2 linked regions of the Verrucomicrobium spinosum DSM 4136 = JCM 18804 genome follow. The main gene of each other region encodes a partner of the protein of the gene in region 2 in a complex. Links are inferred from orthologs where the notes say so. Each region holds a gene or a part of one and is shown on either strand. Other genes may lie near its edges. The genes, in order: tsaD and tsaB.

Region 1 (11,148 bases), 290 kb from region 2 along the record:
CGTGCGTTTCCGGCTCATGCGGTGTTTCAGACAGGAGGCGTGATCGCGCATGAGCACACTCGTGGTTCTGCTCTGCGCGGCCGGAGCATTTGCAGGTCGCCGCTAGACAGGCAATTGTACGGTCGGCAACTCAATCCTGCCATGTGGTCTCGCTACGTCCCAATCCCATGAGTGAATTCGATTCCATCTCAGACGAACTGCAGACTGTTTCTGATGCTCAGCGAAGCATCGTCTTCTACGAGCGTTGTCTCGCGCCGCTGGGCATCACCGTCGTGCAACGTCAACCGGAGTTCGGTGCCGCCATCTTCGCTGGCTCATCAGAGTTCCCCTTCCTCTGGGTGTGGCCGGCCGAAGGTGACTACTACGGCACGTCGCTGACACCATCCGTGCATCGTCCCCTTCACCTGGCGTTTGTTGCTCCGAGCCGGCAGGCGGGCGATGAATTTCACGCATTAAGTCTGTTGCATGGCGGCACTGACAACGGCACGCCGGAGGATGAGGGCAATGGATACTATGCCGCCTATGTGCTCGATCCGGATGGCAACAACGTCGAAGCCGGATTCAGAATGAAGGCCTAGGTCAAGGTGAAAGACATGCTGGGCCTCCTTTCACAGTGTGGGAGGGAAGGCATTCAGGACTTTGTGGATTGCTGCCGATACAAAAGGCGGGCAAAATAGGGAGGCATTCCGAACCGTTCAGCGGCTCCCAGTTTGAATTCGGCGTCCTTCGTTCGCGGCCCGGAGGGCAAAACTCTTGCCTCAGAAAGACCTACCCATGACCAACGATGAGCAACCCCGAGACGCCACCGTGCTGGAGAACATCTTCAGCCGCCCTGCGATGTATTGGGGCGACAGCGCCAACCATTTTCACAGTTTTGTCGCTTTCGTCTCCGGCTACCAAATAGCCCGTAGCGATCTGCTGGGGGATGAGGCTCGACGCCAACTCGATCAAATCATCCCTCCGCGATTCCACGAGTTCGTCACAGAGTACTACGGTCATCGCTTTCCGCATGGTGGATATGGATGGACAACTTTCATTGAGGCGAACACGAAGTCGGACCGGGAAGCCCTGGCCCTTTTCATGAAGCTTCGGCGGTTATACGATGATCAACACAAAGGGGAGCAGGGCGATGGTGAACCGCCGGCTGCCCTCCCCGAGTAGAGATGACTCCGCCCGTTTAAACGCCGATCCCTGTTGCGAAATGGTGCTGCTGATAGCTTGTTCAATACTTATGACGACAGGTAAAATAGTGCATGACATACCAGACGATGACAATGGTCGTATTCTGAGACGGCTTTATGATGGCGGCGATTCCCTGTCGAAGCCTCGGTTCATCGAGTTTCAGTTCATTTTCCCTGAACGAGCTCAATCGCTTGAGTTTGCGCGAGCGGTTCCAGAGAAAGAGTACGAGGTCTGTTTGTCCTACTACGAAGAGCGCGATATGTGGGAGGCCGAGGTCAAGATCTATATGATTCCCGACCATGACTGCATTACACGAATTGAATTGGATCTGTCGAATAGAGCGTCCTCACTAGGCGGAAGCCCAGACGGCTGGTGTTGCCTCAGGCTCAAAGACAGGATTTAGGTCTGGTGACGAAGTTGAGTTGGAGAAAACTCAGTCGAAGAATTCTTGCATGACTGGGGGAGACGTGAGCCATTTCATTCCACCACAAATCAACTTGCGGTACTTCGCGTCACGGCAGAGATGTCCCAGGGTTGCCGCATTTCGCTGAAATGCAGCCGGAGCTACTCTTCCCTGTGCCTCCTACGAAATCCCAACCTGACAAAGCGCTGATGAATTTCGAGGAATACGTTTCGATCGTCAAAGATTCGGTATGCGAGACCGGCTACGAGTGCTTTTTGCCGTCGCTCTGTCACTCAGGGGAGGCTGGGGACAAAATGGCCGTCCTCCAGACGGAACTATCAGAAGGGGGAGAGGAAGTCCTCGCGAGAAAATGGGCTGAAGAATTTGCAGGGCCCGGTGAAAGTATTTTTATGGCATACCGTTGCGGTCAAAGGAAAGTTTCCGTCATCGAAATTTTTGGTTTCAATGTCCTACGTAAGACTACGATTGCGGTGGAGCCGTATGCCACAGAAAACGATTGAAGGTCGTTTCGCACTTATTGTCAGCTCGCCTGCCGACTCTGAATGGGGGCGACGTGCAGTGGTCAAAGACTTGGATGGTCACACCGTTGAGTTGCTCACCCCATTGGCCGGACCGTGTGCTGTAACCAGCCCAGCGTGAGTGTTGCGGTGGCGAGTTCGGGGATTGTCGCCTCAGGGGTGCTGCCACGGTTTGTAGAACTCACTTCGGAGTTCTGGTGCAAATGTCCGCGTACCCGGGGTGGCGGCTCGTGCCTCGCCTTACTCCGGGCTGTTTTGTTTGACGCCCTTGGCGTCAGAGTTTCAGTACATGAAAACGGTGATGAGTGTTGGGTGGTCGATCCCTCTGCTCCACCTCGGCGGTAGCACACGTACATCTGCCGCTTATCGAGGGTCCCTTTAGGCTGCACAAGGTGATCTCCTGTCCGTTCCGGCGTCCCTCCGGGACGCGAATTGCGTGTGGGGGCGTAGTCCGGCGGTTGGCACCGTCGGCTACGGTCCATCGTCTCTCCGGGACGGGGGCATTCCCGTGCTCATTGCTTCCAAGTCGGAGAATGTCGTCTGGGTACCGGTGGAGTAGGCCAGTTCGCTGGAAGCTGATTCGCCCCGGTGTTTCGTCGTCGGTGTCCGGGCCTTCCGAGGTCACTGTCTAAAAATCTTGTATACCATACCCCCCTAGGGTATCTATTTCCCCAAGATGGGACACACCACGCAGAACAAGCCGCACCTCCTGGCCCGCATCCGACGCCTTCAGGGGCAGCTCGAAGGGCTCTACCGCTCCATCGACGAGGAGAAGGATTGCAGTGACGTCTTGCACACGCTGGCGGCCTTCCGGGGTGCCATCAACAGCCTGATGCTGGAGGTCCTGGAGGGGCACATCCGCCATCATGTCATGGATGACGCCCATGACGGCCATTCGCCCATCGAGGCGGGTGAGGAGCTCATCGATGTGCTCCGCAAGTACCTGCGCTGATTTCGCTGATTAACCCCTTTCTGATTGTTCCATGAACCCTGAACACATCTCCTGGCTCTACATCCCCACGGCCATTCTTCTGGGCGCGCTTCATGGTCTGGAGCCTGGCCATTCCAAGACGATGATGGCGGCCTTCATCATTGCCATCCGTGGCACCATCGCCCAGGCGGTGCTGCTGGGCGTGTCCGCCGCCATCTCTCACAGCCTGATCATCTGGGCTCTGGCAGCAGGGGCGCTCTACTTCGGCAGTCAGTGGAGTGCGGAGGCGATCGAGCCTTACCTGCAGATCGCCTCGGCAGTGCTGGTGTTGGCCATGGCGGTGTGGATGTTCTTCCGGACCCGGCGGGAGGTGCGTGAGGCGTACGCCCACTCGCATCATCACCATCACCATGGGCACGGGCATGGGCATGGGCATGATCACGGTCACCACCACCACCACCACCATCATCATCATGGGGATCACTCAACTCATGCCCATGCCCATGTGCACGATCATGGCCATGGGGAGGTGAAGTGGATCAACACGGGGCATGGTCGCTATGGCATCGAGATCCATGAGGATGGCGTGCCGCCTGTGTTCCGGATGCGGGTGCCTTCTGGAGCCAGGTTGCCGGCAGCGTCGCAAGTGGCGCTTGCGACCATCCGCGAAGGTGGGGTCAGGGAGTCTTTCGCGTTGCGTCAGCAAGGCGACTGGCTGGAGTCCGAGCAGCACATCCGAGAACCGCACGAGTTCGAGGTGGAAATGAGCCTGTCCCATGGCGATCACAGTCATACGTATCGCGTGGCCTTTCGAGAAGGGGGCGAGGATGAGCCTCCAGCGTCAGACGAGGAGTACCAGGATGCTCATGAGCGCGAACACGCTGATGAGATCCGCCGCCGGTTCGAGGGGCGCACGGTGACCACCCCGCAGATCGCCCTGTTCGGCATCACGGGTGGCTTGATGCCGTGCCCTGCTGCCTTCAGCGTGCTCCTGATCTGCCTGCAGTTGAAGAAATTCACCCTTGGGTTCGCCATGGTGGCAGCCTTCAGCACGGGGCTGGCCCTCACGATGGTGGCCACCGGTGTGCTGGCGGCCTGGAGTCTGAGACATGCGGAGAAGCGATTCAAGGGCTTCGGAGAGCTCATGCGTCGGGCTCCCTATGTCTCTTGTGCCGTGATGGTGGTCATTGCTGGGTTCATGGCCTGGCATGGCTGGGAGGGGTTGCAGAGGCTGGGGAGTGCTGCGGTGGTGCGTTGAGACATGGTTCCAGGTGCAAGATCAACCATTGCTTGTCGGTGATGGCCCGTGTAACTTGGCCTAACACGTCGTCCGCATGATCCCATGAAAACGCTTTGCGTCATCGCCGCCCTGTTCACGCTTGTCAGTTGCGTCAAGGGAGTGAAAGGCCCCGGCTGGGAGGAATTGATCTCCCACAAGGATTGCGACAGAGAATTGAGGGCCGCTCCAGTGATAACGGTTCAGAAAATCGCGCAGAATGACAAGTCTGCGACCGTGGTGCTACAGGTGGAGAACCGGACCGGGATCGACATTGATTATTTTGGCTACAGCAAGTGCCGTCCGCAGCTATTCTTCAGAAAGAAACGCGGTGGAAAATGGGAGGCGACGACTTGGAACTGGTGTGGTACGGGCATGGAGAAGTACGTATTGAAGAATCCAAGGGCTACGACTTTTGAGATTGGCATTACCAAGGGTCCGATTCAGGTGTTTACGATTTTTCGCAATGCCCACGACCCGAAAGAGTTCAGCCTGGTAAAGCTATATGAGAGCAAAAGAGGTTGATGAGAGTGCTGGCGGCGCGCGGGGGCGAGTTTGTGCCTGAACCGTTGTTGGGGACGCGCGTGCATTACAGTCATCGTGGGTCTCGGAGGGCCGGTCCGGCGTCCCTCCGGGACGCAATGGGTTTTGGGGTGCGGGATCCGGTGGTTCCCGGCCTGATTACAGGCCTTCACCACCGGCTAATGTCCGACGTCCCTCCGGGACGTGTTGTGAAGGGGGGCGACAGTGATTGGAGCTGGCTTGAGCGGCATGCGGGAGTTGATGCGGAGAGGGGAGGGCACCTTCAAAGATTCTCGGAGGCGTCGCCATTCGAGTCGTAAGTGACATGGGCTTCCAGCCTGTGAGTGATACCGGCGTCCCGCCGGTTCAGTCGTGGTGCGGCCTCTTGGTGGTACAAGGAAACGAGCTGTTGCGAGGAGGGCCGGGGGTGGCTGCGAGACCGAGCTCAGGCCGAGAAGCGGCGTTGGCGGTCAAGCGATCCGCTTCACATCGGCGATTGTGCAAGCACAAACACCGCTCCTTGGGCCGTGATGGCATGAGGGCGCGGCAGGGCACATGGGGCGGGGTCAATCCACGTGACTTGATTGCAGGCTCATGATTGACGACGTCATGGGACGCTTGGTGCGAACCAGAACAAGAATGTCCCTCGCTCCTTTTGCTGAGTGCTGTGTGGAGTGCTCTATCTCGTGCGTCAGCTCAGGTCTTGTGTCTGGCGTCTTCCAGTCTTCTGTCTCCCGCGCAGCGGGTCAGCCCACCAAACTCAAGTTCGGATCGACATCGATCTCCAACGGGCTCTGATAGCCTGTCAGGTGACGGTGCACGGCGGCGAAGCCGATCATGGCGGCGTTGTCGGTGCTGTAGGTGGGTGGGGTGAGGCGGAGCTCGATGCCGGCCTTGGCGCAGCGTTCCGTGAAGCGTTCGCGGAGCCGGTGATTGCAGCTCACACCGCCACTTACGCCGATGATGCGCTGGCCATGCTGACGGGCGGCGTTCACGGTCTTCTTCACCAGCACCTCGATGACGGCTTCCTGGAAGGAGGCGCAGACATCGTTCATGGTGCCTTCATCCGTCAGGTCAATCTTGGGCAGGAGATAGAGCACGGCGGTCTTCAGCCCGCTGAAGCTGAACTCGTAGTTTCCTGCTTCCAGCATGCTGCGGGGGAATTCGTAGGCATCCCTCCGCCCGTGGCGGGCGCGGCGGTCAATCTCCGGGCCGCCGGGGTAGGGCAGGCCGATCATCTTGGCCACCTTGTCAAAGGCCTCGCCAGCGGCGTCGTCGCGCGTGCGCCCCACCAGATCATACTGCCCCACTCCGCGCACGTTCATGAGCATGGTGTGACCACCGCTCACGATCAACGCCAGGTGGGGAGGGATGGGTGCTGCTGTGTCTCCTGTGGCTTCACCCGGCTTCGTCATGAAGGGGGAGAGCAGGTGTCCCTCCAGATGATTGATGGCGAGGAACGGCTTCTTCCCTGCAAGCGCAAGGGCCTTGGCCATGGTGCTGCCAATAAGGAGCGAGCTCACAAGGCCCGGTCCGCTGGTGGCGGCAAAGGCGGTGATCTCCGGCAGGGCCACGCCAGCACTCTGCATGGCCTGCTCACACACGAGGCGCATGACCTGGATGTGATTGCGTGAAGCCACCTCCGGCACCACGCCGCCATAGGCGCGGTGGATCTCAATCTGGGACGCGACCTCGCTGCTCAGCACTTCGCCAGCCGTGGTGACCACAGACGCGGCGGTCTCGTCACAAGAGGTTTCCAGGGCAAGAAGGCAGGGCGGGCGGGATCCGGACATGAAAGCGGTACAAGGAAACGATCAACGGGCAGCCGGGGTGGCTGGCGCGGGAGTTGGCGCAGGGGTAGGGGAGGGTGCCGGTGGAGTCGTGCCAGACGGCGCGGGGGTAGCCGCCGGAGCAGGGGCTGGCGCAGGAGCCGCAGGAGGCGTTGACGCTGACGCTGGTGCCGGTGTCGGCGATTCCTGAGGCTTGGTGGGGGCCGCCGGAGCTTCGACGGGCGGTTTTGCAGCCGGCTTGGCATCGCCTTTCTTGAACTCCTCATACGTCATCACGCCCTTGAGCACATCCGTGGCGCGCTCCAGCTGGCGGTCATTGAGCTTGGCGAGATCCAGCGACCGCCCTTCCCCCTGGGTGTTGGCGGTGCGCCACTGCATGATCTTCATCTCTTCCTCGCTGGTCAGCGCAGAGACGATGTTGGGCTCCACGCCATTCTCGTGAATGGTGCGATGGCTGGGGGTGTAGTACTTGGCCGTGGTGAGGCGCATGGCGGCACCGTTTTTCATGGGCAGCACGGTCTGCACGGACCCTTTGCCGAAGCTGGTGGTGCCCACCACGATCGCCCGCTTCAAATCCTGGAGGGCTCCGGCCACAAGTTCAGAGCCACTGGCGCTGCCGTGGTTGACGAGGACGCACATGGGGTACTTCCGCTGCGCCTTGCCATTGCGTGGCGGCGTGCGGTAGGGCGGTGGGTTCTGGGTCGCAACACGACCTTCTGTGGTCACCACGACCGTGCCAGAGGGCAGGAACTCGCCGCAGACGCCTACAGCGGAGTCGATCAGGCCGCCCGGGTTGTTGCGGAGGTCCAGAACAAAAGCCTGCATGCCCTCCTTCTCCAGTCGGTCGAGTTCATTGGAGAGATCCTTCACGGTTCCCTGGGTGAACTCGGTGATGCGGGCGTAGCCAATCTTCCACGGAGAAGAAAGGCGGGCGTGGAGCATCATCGCATCGCGCACTGAGCTCTCCTGCAGGGCCTGGCGGACGAGGTTGAAATCCAGAAACTGCTTTGTGCCCGGGCGGCGCACGGTCAGGCGCACCGCGTCTCCGGCCTTGCCCTTCAGATGTTGGACGGCTTCCATGGTGCTCATGTTGTCGGCCAGCACCTCGCCGATGCGGATGATCTGGTCATTGGGCAGGACGCCGGCCTTCGCGGCGGGCCCCTGCTCATCCACCGTGATGATGGTGAGCATGCCTTCACGCAGGGCGATGGTGATGCCCACCCCTTCGCTGGTGTCGCGCTGCTCCTGCTGCATCTCCTCGAAGAGCGACTTCCCCATGTACTCGCAGTGGGGGTCCAGCTTCTTGAGCATGCCGTCCAGGGCACCCTCGATGAGCTGCTCGTAGGACACCTTCTTCTCATCCACATAGTTCTGGCGGATGATTTCCATGGCCCGTGTCAACAGCTCGAACTGGGCGAATGCCGCCTCCTGCGCGGGGGCGGCGGGTTTGGCCGGCTCTTGGGAATGCAGCGGGCCCTGCGTGACCAGGGCCGCGCCGGTGAGCAGCTTGAACCAGACGTTGGAAAAGGGGCGCATGGAGGAGGAAGGCGAAGGCATGGCGGGATCAGTTCGGTCGGATCGATCAGCGATTGTCTAGGTGAGCCGGGCCACTCGCATGCGCTCTGCGAGGAGCAGCGAGCGGAATTTCTCAAGGTCGGCTTCGCGGGAGCCACTCACCAGGGCGTAGCGGTACTTGTGCCAGTGGGCGATTTCGGTCAGCGCGTTGCGCAGGCGCAGTTCCAGGCTCTCATCGTCCTCGGTACCACGGCCGGCGAGCCGCTCCTTCAGGGCATCGACAGAGGCGGGCAGGATGAAAACATCGGCCAGGCACTGTTGCACCAGTTCGTCATCGCAGGCGCGCACCAGCGTGGCACCCTGCACATCGATGTCCATCACCACATCCACCCCGCGCTCCAGGTTCTCCTTCACATAGGTCTTGAGGGTGCCGTAGAGATTGCCATGCACCCGGGCGTGCTCGAAGAACTCGCCGCGGGCGATTTTCTCCTCGAACTCCTCCTCGGAAAAGAAGAAATAGTCTTTCCCATGCATCTCACCCGGGCGGGGTTTGCGGGTGGTGGCAGAGACGGAGTGCACCGCCTCTCCCAGGTCCGCGATCTGGCGGCAGAGAGTGGTTTTTCCGGAGCCAGAAGGGCCGGAGACGATGAGAAGCACTCCCAGGCGGGATTTCGGGAAAGGGGCGGGATCGGGCATGAAATGGGACAGAGTCAGTCAGTTGGGGCAACCGTCACTTTGGCCGGATTTGCGTAGTCGTGCAACAGCCTGTCCAGCAAAGCCGCGTCCGGTCTGCCATCGCGGATCACAAACCGGTAGCGCAGGACGAGAGGCTTGCCGGGCTCGATGGACCAGTCACCCTCCGCGGAGGGGGCGATGCACAGTTGCGGGTTCTTGGGATTCAGCCGCAAGGGTTGGGGGAACCGGAAATTGTCTGGATGCATGAGGACAGCGATGCCCGTCAGCGTGCCGTCCACCTCACCGCCCAGCCACACCCAGGAGGCCTTGGTGCCATCGCCTTTGGTGCGATCCGCGCCAGTGGAGGTGAGCATGGTCACCTTGTCCACCGGGTCCCACGGCTCCGGGCCGCGCACGCCCAGGCCGCCGTAGTGGTATTTGGGCAGTTTCAAGGGTTCCTGCCCCGCGCAGGTCTGGGTGGTGACGAGATCCAGAAGGTACGTCGATACGCCGCCGATCTTCACGGAGTAGCTGGTCACGCTCCAGTTCTCCCGCAGCACCTCTTTTTCCGCGCCGCTGGTGTGATCCAGCCAGCGATGGGTGCTGGTAAAGCCACCATGCACCGGACCGCTCCACTCGGTGTCGAGCTGGCCAAAGCGGACCTCACCCGTCAGCTTGCCGTCCTTGCCCTTGCCCATGTTCCAGAAGTCCGGGTGCCGCCCCTCGAACTCGGTCTTGGTCCAGGCCATGAAAATGCCCCTCTGGTGGGGGTGATCTGGCCGGTAGTCCCCGGTGACGCGCCTCCCGCTGGGGGAGTACACGGGATGCAGGTAGGCGCCATGGCGGAAGTCGTCAGAGGTGCAGGGGGGCACTTTGCTCGCCTCCATTTGGTAGGTGAAGAAGGGCTGCTTCCCCGCCAGAAACTGCAGGGCTCCTCCCAATTTGGCGACATGGATGGCGTCGGAAGGGGGAGAGGCATTTCCTTCTCTGGCTTTCACGATCAGCTTGGCTCCCGGCGCAATCGCCGGTGTGATGAGCGTCCAGGTTTTTCCGTCAGCGCTGGGCTGCACGGGCAGTGACTTGCCATCCGGCGTCATGAGTTGAGAGACGCCCTTGGTCCCCGCTGGCGCGGCAAAGCTGGCCAGCCCGGCTTCCCGCCCCTGTTCACCTCCCTCGACAGTCGCGGTCAGGCCGGCGGCGTGCAGGCCCCCCATCAGGGCGGCCTCAATCAGCAGCGGGAAAGTCCAGCGTGGGAGGGGAGCGGAAACCTTCATGATGGGAAGAACGGGCGGCTACTCGATGTTCTGCACCTGTTCGCGGATCTTTTCGAGCTCCGTCTTGGCCTTCACCACGAGCTGGGCCAGCGTGGCGTGGTTGGCCTTGCTGCCCATGGTGTTGAGCTCGCGGAACAGCTCCTGGGAGAGAAAGTCAAGCGGGCGTCCCACGGGCTCTCCGCTGTCCATGTAGGAGCGGAACTGGGCGATGTGGCTTGTGGCGCGTGTTATTTCCTCGCTGATGTCGCAGCGGTCGGCAAAGAGGGCCACTTCCTTGACGAGACGCTCATCGTCGAGCGGCAGGGGCAGGCCGGCATCCGTGAGGCGCTGGCGGAGGACATCACGGTACCGGGTGACCACCTGCGGGGTCAGGGCGGCGGCTTCTTGCAGCATCGCCGTCAGGGCGTCCAGCCGGGCATTGATGTCGGCCTTGAGGTGGTCGCCTTCCGTGCGGCGCATGGCCAGCATGGCGATCAGGGCCTGGGCCAGCGCTTTCTCGATGAGAGGCTTGGCTTCTTCCACATTCCATCCGCTGTCTGCCAGGCTGAAGACGCCTTGCCAGCGGGTCATGTCAGCACTGCTGATGGTGGCCTGGACGCCGAGCTTGCTCGAGAGGTCCAACAAGGCGGCCGCATACTGTCTGGCCAGATCGGTATTCACCGTCAATGAGGAGGCGCTGCCGGTCCCCTTGTCCCCGCTGATGCTCACCTGCACACGCCCGCGGGAGAGTTTCTCCGCAAGCTGGTTGCGCAGCCCTGGCTCGAGTTCATTGAGCTCGCGTGGCAACTGGACCACCAGCTCGAGCTGCTTGCGGTTCACGGAGCCCGCCTCCACGCGCCAGACCACCCCGTTGCCAACGGCCTCGCCACGTCCAAATCCTGTCATACTGTGCATCGCGCGATGTAATGCCAGCCGGGGGAAAGGCAACTGCGCGAATGGCGGGGTGCTTGCCCCTCATTATAATTGGGGGCATTATGGTGCTTGCGTGAACCGGCTTGCGGGTTTGCGTGAAATTTGCGATTATTATTAATGGCGAGTATG
Region 2 (3,536 bases):
CTCAGTGATGGTTTGGCCAAGGATTTGCCGCGGATGGCTAAGGCCAGCGGGGTGGAGTTTGTGCTGGAGGAGGGGACCCTGCCGGTGAATCCGGGCTGCAGTGCGGCCCAGGCCTGGGGAGATGGGGAGGACTATGAGCTCCTGCTGGCCATCCCGGCGGCGGCTTGGGAGGCGCTGGCGGCGTCGTGGGCGGCGCGATTCCCGGAGGTGCCGCTCACGCGGATTGGCACCTTCGTCCCGATGGGATTGGGGGAGAAGCCGGACTTCGTTGAGACTGGTTGGGAGCACTTTGTGACGGCTCCCCCTGTGCAGGAGCTTGAGTCTGAGCGCTCTCATCGTAGGATACAGGCTGATGATTGAACTGGCCAGCGTTGAGGAGACCTTGCACTGGGGCCGCGAGCTGGCCTGCACCCTGAAGCCGGGTGATGTGGTGGCTCTGGTGGGCACCCTGGGTGCGGGCAAGACCCATGCGACCAAGGGCATTGTGGCCGGTCTGGGGAGCCTGGCGAATGTGAGCAGCCCCACCTTCACACTGGTGCATGAGTACAACGATGGCCGGCTGCCCGCGTTCCACTTTGACTTTTACCGCCTGGATTCCGCAGAGGAGGTGCTGGGCGTGGGCTGGGATGACATTCTGGCGGCCGATGGCGTGGTGATCGTGGAGTGGGCAGATCGTTTCCCGGAACTCCTGCCGGAGGGCACGCGGTGGTTCTACTTCACGATCCGTGAGGATGGGGTCAGGGAAGTGGAAGAGGGGGATGAAATGATAAATGAGGAATGATAAATTATAAATGATGAATGGGGGGGAGCCGGTATAGGGGACTGGTGGTTGCGGGGAACACCGCAGTTCATTTCTAATTTCAAATTTATCATCCCTAATTCTATCTGCACCATGTCTGCCTGTATTCTCGCCCTTGAAACGTCCACCCCGCAGGGGCAGGTGGCGCTGTGGCAGGAAGAGGAGGTGGTGTATGCAAAGGCGTTTTCCTCACAGCGCTCGCATAACTCGCAGCTGTTTGCCCCGTTGGAAGAAGCGCTGGAACTGGCGGGGGATGCGCTCGACCTGATCGTGGTGGGGACGGGGCCGGGCTCGTACACGGGTGTGCGCATTGGGATCGCGGCGGCGCAGGGGCTGGGCTGGGCCAGAGGTGTGCCGGTGATCGGACTGTGCTCGCTGCTGGCCCCGGAGGTGGAGGTGGTGCCGGATCACTATGTGATGTGCGGTGATGCGCGGCGGGGCCTTTTTTACGCCGTGCAGATCCAGCGTGGGGCGCTGAGGGTGGGAGAGATCCCGCTGATGGGTAAGAATGACTTTGTGCGTTTCCAGGAGGCGCATCGTGAGGTGCCCTGGTACACGCTGGATGCAGTGTCACCAGCGGAGCTTGAGGGTGTGGTCCCGGTGAGGCCGTCTGCGGTGGGGCTGGCCCGGCTGGCCGCGGGGTTGAGTGCGGAGAATGTGGCGGAATGGGCGGCGGCGGCGCTGGAGCCGGTGTATTTGAGTGCGCCGTTTATTACGAAGGCGAACCCGCTGCGCGGAGGGCAAGTAGGCAGTAGGCAGTAGGCAGTGCGTCAAGGCATTGGACCCGAAGCTGTACGGAGTACAGGCTAAAGCCCAATGCCATCAGGGAAAACGCATCGTCTTGCTGTTTTGCCTTGGCGCGCCTCGGAGCCGCGATGGTGCAACCGCCACGACTGTAACTAGTGAGCCCCATTCAGAAGGGCCGAAGGTCCGGGTTCATACCAGCCTGGGGCAACGCCCCAGGGATAGATGGCCAAACTACCCTTGAGGGCTGTAGGCCCGGTGTCAACAAGTCTGCCTATGACGAGCATCCCTGAATGACGTCGGGCCTACAGCCCTCAACATCTAAAACGAGCGCCTACCTTGGGCGTTGCCCAAGGCTGCAATGATACCGGACCTTCGGCCCTCAATACTTTCACAAAAGGGAGATGCTCGACCTCTCCACTTTTCCCTGATGGCATTGGGCTTTAGCCTGCCGATGCTCCCGGGCTTCGTGCTGCCCCCAGTGAGCACCCCCGCCCAAAATTACCCCTCCAGCCCTGCTGCGGAGCGGGGGCGGTGATATTGTGATTGGGCCTGCCGGGGAGGAGCCTGATGGGTGGCGGGATGCTGGCGACAGCGTCGCGTGGTGCAGAATGGCAATCGGCATGGGTGGGGGGGGCAGAGAGTGCAGATTTTTCACACGAAGGCACAAAGGCACAAAGGGTTGGCAAGACAGGAACAGGGCGGTGGAGGTCCCCTCTGGTGAGTTGAGGTCAGCGCCGGGGTTGGAGTACCGCTTTTAAGCGGAATCAGGATGCGAGCGTTCCAGGATGGGGCTTGCCCCAACGAGGCTGCCGATGGCTTGGGAATCCTGGGAAGGACTCCCACCTTGGGACGTTTGTGAAGTAATTCCGCTTGAAAGCGGTACTCCAACCCTGCTGCGGAGCGGGGGCGGTGATTTTGATCGGGCCTGCCGGGGAGGAGCCTGATGGGTGCCGTGGGTGCTGGCGATGGCGCCAGCGTAGCGCCGATTGGCAATCGGCATGGGTGGCGTGGTGGCGCTGCTGGGTACGTGGGGTTCGAGGAAGGGGGTGTGCGGCAGCCCTGGGCAAACTGAAGTTTGTACTACAAACAGCTTTCCGGGCGGCCGCATGGCGGGGTGGCAACAACAAAAAACCCGCCTCCGGCCCTTTGTGGGGGGCTGGAGTGCGGGTTCGCGGAAAGGGCAGTGCCCTGGGGTCGGCCTAGGACCAGAGGGGGGCGGGGTATTCGCCTTTTTCAGTGAGCGCGCGGATGCTGCTCACGACCACAGCCTTGTCTTCGGGGTAGGTGACGCCGAACCAGGAGCTGCTGGTTTCGAGCACTTCCACATCGGCCTTGCCCGCCTTGATGAGGAGGTCCACGACCTTGGGCACGTAGCACTCAGACTTGGGATCACTGCCGTGTTCCTTGAGGAAGTCCACAAAGGCTTCCTTGAGCTGGGGGAAGAGCTCGGGGGTGAAGCCCCAGAAGTTCATGCTCACGAGCTCGTTGCCGGTGAGTTCCACGGGTTTGTCAGGGTTTTCGTCGTTGCGGGCGCCGGTCTCCGTCTTGTAGATCTTGGTCATCTCTGTGACGGAGGCGAGCTTGCCGTCCTGGCTGGTGCACACGCCGCGGGCCACGCTGCCGTGCTCGGAGAGGGTGTTCCTAAGCTGGAAGCCGACCATGGAGTACTGGGCCTTGCCGTTCGCAGGTTTCAGGGTCTGCAGATTGGCGGCGAGCTTGGCGAACGCGTCGTGACCGTAGAAGTCGTCCGCGTTAATCATGGCAAAGGGCTCTTTGATGTTCTGCTCGGCGGCCAGCACGGCGTGCGTGGTGCCCCAGGGCTTCACTCGGCCTTCGGGCACGCTGAAGCCTTCTGGCAGGTCGTTGAGGTCCTGGAAGGCGTACTCCACAGGCACTTTCTGGTCGAACTTGCTGCCCACCTTGGACTTGAATTCTTCCTCAAAGTCGCGGCGGATGACGAAGACCACCTTGCCGAAGCCACCACGGAGGG

The links.
Region 1: the proteins of tsaB (region 2) and tsaD are in contact, whole or in part, in a solved structure (PDB 4WQ4), measured with the Escherichia coli proteins. The link is inferred for Verrucomicrobium spinosum DSM 4136 = JCM 18804 from one-to-one orthologs.

Annotation. Positions count from the first base shown.
Region 1 is NZ_ABIZ01000001.1:7,200,763-7,211,910, reverse strand. The notes cover bases 4,624-7,426. They hold tsaD (tRNA (adenosine(37)-N6)-threonylcarbamoyltransferase complex transferase subunit TsaD), read right to left. Parts: upstream 6,647-7,426; coding sequence 5,600-6,646; downstream 4,624-5,599. Other genes in these bases: VSP_RS37935 (S41 family peptidase), read right to left, coding at 6,668-7,426; VSP_RS29180 (hypothetical protein), read left to right, coding at 4,624-4,856. Also shown: VSP_RS41585 (thiol-disulfide oxidoreductase DCC family protein), read left to right, coding at 1-53; VSP_RS29210 (VOC family protein), read left to right, coding at 168-578; VSP_RS29205 (hypothetical protein), read left to right, coding at 775-1,161; VSP_RS43880 (ribonuclease E inhibitor RraB), read left to right, coding at 1,103-1,585; VSP_RS29195 (hypothetical protein), read left to right, coding at 1,759-2,106; VSP_RS29190 (metal/formaldehyde-sensitive transcriptional repressor), read left to right, coding at 2,801-3,076; VSP_RS29185 (HoxN/HupN/NixA family nickel/cobalt transporter), read left to right, coding at 3,108-4,313; more of VSP_RS29180, read left to right, coding at 4,398-4,623; more of VSP_RS37935, read right to left, coding at 7,427-8,200; gmk (guanylate kinase), read right to left, coding at 8,237-8,854; VSP_RS40210 (DUF6807 domain-containing protein), read right to left, coding at 8,869-10,107; VSP_RS29155 (YicC/YloC family endoribonuclease), read right to left, coding at 10,126-10,992; VSP_RS42750 (hypothetical protein), read left to right, coding at 11,146-11,148.
Region 2 is NZ_ABIZ01000001.1:6,910,939-6,914,474, reverse strand. What follows is about bases 1-2,726. They hold tsaB (tRNA (adenosine(37)-N6)-threonylcarbamoyltransferase complex dimerization subunit type 1 TsaB), read left to right. Parts: upstream 1-892; coding sequence 893-1,561; downstream 1,562-2,726. Other genes in these bases: tsaE (tRNA (adenosine(37)-N6)-threonylcarbamoyltransferase complex ATPase subunit type 1 TsaE), read left to right, coding at 353-781; VSP_RS37765 (thiamine-phosphate kinase), read left to right, coding at 1-360. Also shown: VSP_RS28150 (nucleotidyltransferase family protein), read right to left, coding at 2,746-3,536. UniProt on the Escherichia coli protein: Required for the formation of a threonylcarbamoyl group on adenosine at position 37 (t(6)A37) in tRNAs that read codons beginning with adenine.